DNA from 2 places in the Ligilactobacillus murinus genome. Region 1 is predicted to be linked to the other one. Evidence: a T-box and tRNA genes for the amino acid it is inferred to sense, from the RefSeq annotation. Region 1 holds a T-box; the other holds one or more tRNA genes.
What was found. A T-box is a leader RNA that pairs with one kind of tRNA and senses whether it is charged. The one in region 1 lies ahead of tyrS (tyrosine--tRNA ligase), so its partner is inferred to be a tRNA-Tyr.
Positions count from the first base shown of each region.

Region 2: it encodes a tRNA-Tyr, which carries the amino acid that the T-box ahead of tyrS (tyrosine--tRNA ligase) is inferred to sense. The anticodon was not compared.

Region 1 is NZ_CP023565.1:112,379-114,749, forward strand. It holds gene CPS94_RS00530 (metal-dependent hydrolase) at 1-116, shown strand, start outside; gene CPS94_RS00535 (Fur family transcriptional regulator) at 233-679, shown strand; T-box leader at 732-923, shown strand; gene tyrS (tyrosine--tRNA ligase) at 967-2,223, shown strand.
Region 2 is NZ_CP023565.1:1,244,950-1,247,320, forward strand. It holds gene CPS94_RS06285 (YeiH family protein) at 1-425, opposite strand, end outside; partial or broken gene CPS94_RS06290 (transposase) at 638-775, shown strand; tRNA gene CPS94_RS06295 (tRNA-Leu) at 848-932, opposite strand; tRNA gene CPS94_RS06300 (tRNA-Cys) at 964-1,034, opposite strand; tRNA gene CPS94_RS06305 (tRNA-Gln) at 1,058-1,129, opposite strand; tRNA gene CPS94_RS06310 (tRNA-His) at 1,137-1,209, opposite strand; tRNA gene CPS94_RS06315 (tRNA-Trp) at 1,215-1,288, opposite strand; tRNA gene CPS94_RS06320 (tRNA-Tyr) at 1,300-1,382, opposite strand; tRNA gene CPS94_RS06325 (tRNA-Phe) at 1,384-1,459, opposite strand; tRNA gene CPS94_RS06330 (tRNA-Asp) at 1,485-1,557, opposite strand; tRNA gene CPS94_RS06335 (tRNA-Val) at 1,568-1,640, opposite strand; tRNA gene CPS94_RS06340 (tRNA-Glu) at 1,646-1,717, opposite strand; tRNA gene CPS94_RS06345 (tRNA-Ser) at 1,730-1,821, opposite strand; tRNA gene CPS94_RS06350 (tRNA-Asn) at 1,833-1,905, opposite strand; rRNA gene rrf (5S ribosomal RNA) at 1,911-2,027, opposite strand; rRNA gene CPS94_RS06360 (23S ribosomal RNA) at 2,099-2,371, opposite strand, start outside.

The sequences.
Region 1 (2,371 bases):
TGATCGAGTTGAATTTACTATGGTCAGGACATCTAACAAGTTTATTTGATCATGGTTTTGCAGCTTCACTTAAGCTGTTGATAGCTAAGTTACAGCTTCTTCTTTTACCACGTTGAAATACTAAATACTTGACATGAAAAAGTAGTTGATGATTTTTTTTTTAAAATAGCGTATCATCTAAGTGAGAAGTCAACAAGAAAGGACAGGCTATATAATAGCGCGGGTGGAGCCAATGAAAGATCAATCATTATTAGTATCTTCAGCACAAAAGTTAAAGCAACACGGAATAAAATCAACACCACAACGCCAAGCGATCTTAGCATATCTGATGTGTTCAGATGAACATCCGTCGATCACGATGATCCATCAATATCTGCAAAAGCAAGATATCAAGGTGAGTTTGGCGACTGTGTATAATACCCTCGAATTGTTAGCAAAGTCTGATCTAGTATCTGAAGTGGCTTTGGATAGTGCGGGGCATGTGAGATATGATTATTTTGCTAAACCCCACTATCATTTGATCTGCTTAGAGTGTGGTAAGATCGAGGATATTTTTGATGACACTTACTTAGAATTAGAAAAACTGGTTCAGGCTCAAAGTGACTATGAGATCGTCAATAGTCGCTATGATGTGTATGGTATTTGTCCAGAATGTCAGCAAAAGAAAGCTAACACATAAATTTTCTGGAGTAAGTAGCCGGTTTTGTGCTATAATCAATCAAGATATTTTATCATTTGCGATGAAGTAGAAAGTAGCAGAGCTCATCCCTATCACAGAGAGCCACTAGTGCTGGAAGGTGGCATATATGTTTTTTGCGAAGTACACTATGGAGCAACAACGGGTCATTCCGATATCGATGACAGAGTTGGTTACATTTATGTAGCAATCTGGGTGGTAACGCGGAAATTAATTCGTCCCTGATGATTTTTCATCGGGGATTTTTTTTATTAAAAGGAGGATCTTAAATGGAAAATATTTTAGAAGAATTAAAATGGCGGGGCGCTGTCAACCAAGTTTCAGATGAAGCTGGTTTAGAAGAGTTATTGGCTAAAAAATCGATCGGTGTTTACTGTGGCGTCGATCCAACTGGTGATAGTTTGCATATTGGACACTTGATCCCATTTATGATGTTGAAACGATTCCAAATGGCTGGCCATCGTGCGCATATCTTGATCGGTGGTGGTACTGGTTCGATCGGTGATCCATCGGGTAAGAAGTCAGAACGGACTTTGCAAACAATGGAACAAGTTCGTCACAATGAAGAAGCTTTGACAGGACAAATGAAGGCTCTCTTTGGCAAAGATAATATCACGATCGTTAATAACTATGATTGGTTAAAAGAGATCAGTTTATTAGATTTCTTGCGCGATTATGGTAAATTGTTCAACGTTAATACGATGTTGAATAAAGAAGTTGTTGCTAGCCGTTTAGAAGTAGGGATCTCTTATACTGAATTTACGTACCAGATCTTGCAAGCGATCGATTTTCATCATTTGCTAAAGACAAAAGATGTGCAACTTCAGATCGGTGGGGCTGATCAATGGGGCAATATCACAGCTGGGATCGATCTGATCCACAAAATGGAAGGTTCAGATACGCAAGCATTTGCCTTGACGATCCCATTGATGTTGAAAGCTGACGGGACAAAATTTGGTAAAACAGCCGGTGGTGCAGTGTGGCTTGACGCAGAAAAAACAACACCGTATGAATTCTACCAATTCTGGTTGAATCAAGACGATCGCGATGTTGTTAAATACTTGAAGTACTTTACTTTCTTGGATGAAGCTCAGATCGCCGAATTAGAAAAGAAACTTGAAGAACATCCAGAATTGCGTGAAGCTCAAAGATGCTTAGCAAAAGAAGTGACCGAATTTGTTCACGGAAAAGAAGCGGTCGTGCAAGCTGAACACATTTCTAAGGCACTCTTCTCAGGTGAAGTGAAAGCTTTAACTGCTGCTGAGATCGAGCAAGGCTTTAAGAATATGCCGACAGTTGAGATCAGTTCTGAACCGGAAAACATCGTTGAATGGCTCGTTAACACAGGGATCGAAAAATCTAAACGGCAAGCTCGTGAAGATGTAACTAATGGAGCGATCTATATCAATGGTGATCGAATTCAAGATCTGGATGCAATGATCGATCCAGCAGCAAACTTTGATGGAAAATTTGTGATCGCCCGTCGTGGTAAGAAGCGTTATTTCTTAGCCCGTGTAACTAAATAATTTTTAAAAAATCTGCAGATTTTGTGTCTGCAGATTTTTTTTGAAAAAAATTTTCTGCGGGAAATGTAAGTGTTTTACTGAGTAAAAAGCTGTTTTTTGGTCAAAGAGACGCTGATTTATCGAGTAAAAAACGAACGATAATATTTAA
Region 2 (2,371 bases), 1.1 Mb from region 1:
ATCTGTGGTGAGACACCCATAACCGCTGCAGCTCCACAAACACCACAACCAGCTGCGGTCAAGATCGACAGATCACTTTCAGCCCCAAAGCGTTCGCATAAATAATAGGTCAGATAGATCGTCACCGTAACTAAGAAGATCGCGATCAAGATCGTTTTTATCCCAGCATCGGCTAACTTCATCAAATTGAGCCTAAAGCCTAGTAAAATGATCCCAAGTCGCAAAAACTTATTTGAAATAAAACCTACTCCTGGTTTGGAAGCTTCGACCCAATTTGGTTTTACTTGAAGTGCCATTCCTAGCACTAAAGCGATCACTAAAGTTCCGACCAGTTCTAAATATGGCAACTTAGCTAAAAGTACCCCTAATAAGGCACAAGCTAAAGTTAAAACAGCTGCATTCCAAAAGGAACGCGTTTTTAGCATTTGCAATAAAATCACTCCTAAAAATATTTATTGTATATATTAGATATCTTGTATTGTTTTTTTGATAAAACCTATAGTTAAAGGTTTTACACAATAAAAACAAATAAGCATTTAACAATTAATATAATAACTTATAAGTGATTTTTTTGCACTAAAAAAGGCTAGAACTTAATCTAGCCTTAAACATTTAGGCTCTATACTAATGGGCCTCTTTAGAGGGGATAAATCGTAAAATAAAACAGATCCAAAGAACAGCCTATGGTTATCGTAATTTTGAACATCTCAAAGCTCGTATCTATCTCCAAACATATCTTGGTAAAGATACGAGAAGCTCTGTGAAAACAGCCTAAGCTATTCTCACAGAGCTTCTCTAAAAATATTTACTCTTTACACAGTGGTTGACAAAGAGCCAACATTTATTATACCGGTGATCGGGGTCGAACCGATACGTCCTCAACGGACACTGGATTTTGAGTCCAGCGCGTCTGCCAATTCCGCCACACCGGCATTTTAATTAGGTTGCCTTTATAAACGACAAAGGCGGTAACCGGATTTGAACCGGTGATAAAGGTTTTGCAGACCTCTGCCTTACCACTTGGCTATACCGCCATCTCCAAGGAACAAATCCTTAACTGGGGTAGCTGGATTCGAACCAGCGCATGAGGGAGTCAAAGTCCCTTGCCTTACCGCTTGGCTATACCCCAATCAAAGGGCGATAGGTGGGAATCGAACCCACGCGTGCCGGAGCCACAATCCGGTGCGTTAACCACTTCGCCACTATCGCCATCATGGCAGGGATAGTAGGAATTGAACCCACACCGACGGTTTTGGAGACCGTAGTTCTACCTTTAAACTATATCCCTATCATGAAAAATGGAAGGGAGTGGATTCGAACCACCGAACCCGAAGGAGCGGATTTACAGTCCGCCGCGTTTAGCCAGACTTCGCTACCCTTCCATGGTGGCGCGGGACGGAATCGAACCGCCGACACAAGGAGCTTCAATCCTTTGCTCTACCAACTGAGCTACCGAGCCACAATATATGCAATTTTTATTGCAACGGTCCTAACCGGATTTGAACCGGTGATCTCCTGCGTGACAGGCAGGCGTGATAACCCCTACACCATAGGACCATAATTATAATGGAGGATACAGGGCTCGAACCTGTGACCCTCTGCTTGTAAGGCAGACGCTCTCCCAACTGAGCTAATCCTCCATAAGTGACCCGTACGGGATTTGAACCCATGTTACCGCCGTGAAAGGGCGGTGTCTTAACCACTTGACCAACGGGCCATAATTTTAAAACGGAGAGTAAGGGATTCGAACCCTTGAAACAGGTCATTACCCGTTTACATGATTTCCAATCATGCTCCTTCGGCCAACTCGGACAACTCTCCATTAAAATCAACTCCGGCAGGCGGACTCGAACCGTCGACAGCCTGATTAACAGTCAGGTGCTCTACCAACTGAGCTATGCCGGAATAACGCGTGGCAACTTCCTATCCTCGCAAGGGGCGATCCCCTAACTACTATCGGCGTTACAAAGCTTAACTTCTGTGTTCGGAATGGGAACAGGTGTAGCCTTTGTGCTATCGCCACCACACTTTTTTGTGAGAACCTTGTTCTCTCAAAACTAGACAATATCTTTATTTCCGAAAACGCTACGTTTTTGACTTGGTTAAGTCCTCGACCGATTAGTAATGGTCCGCTCCATACGTCACCGTACTTCCACTTCCATCCTATCTACCTGATCATCTCTCAGGGGTCTTACTTCCATAAAGGAATGGGAAATCTTATCTCGAGGTGAGTTTCGCACTTAGATGCTTTCAGCGTTTATCTCATCCATACATAGCTACCCAGCGATGCCCTTGGCAGAACAACTGGTACACCAGCGGTATGTCCATCCCGGTCCTCTCGTACTAAGGACAGATCCTCACAAATTTCCTA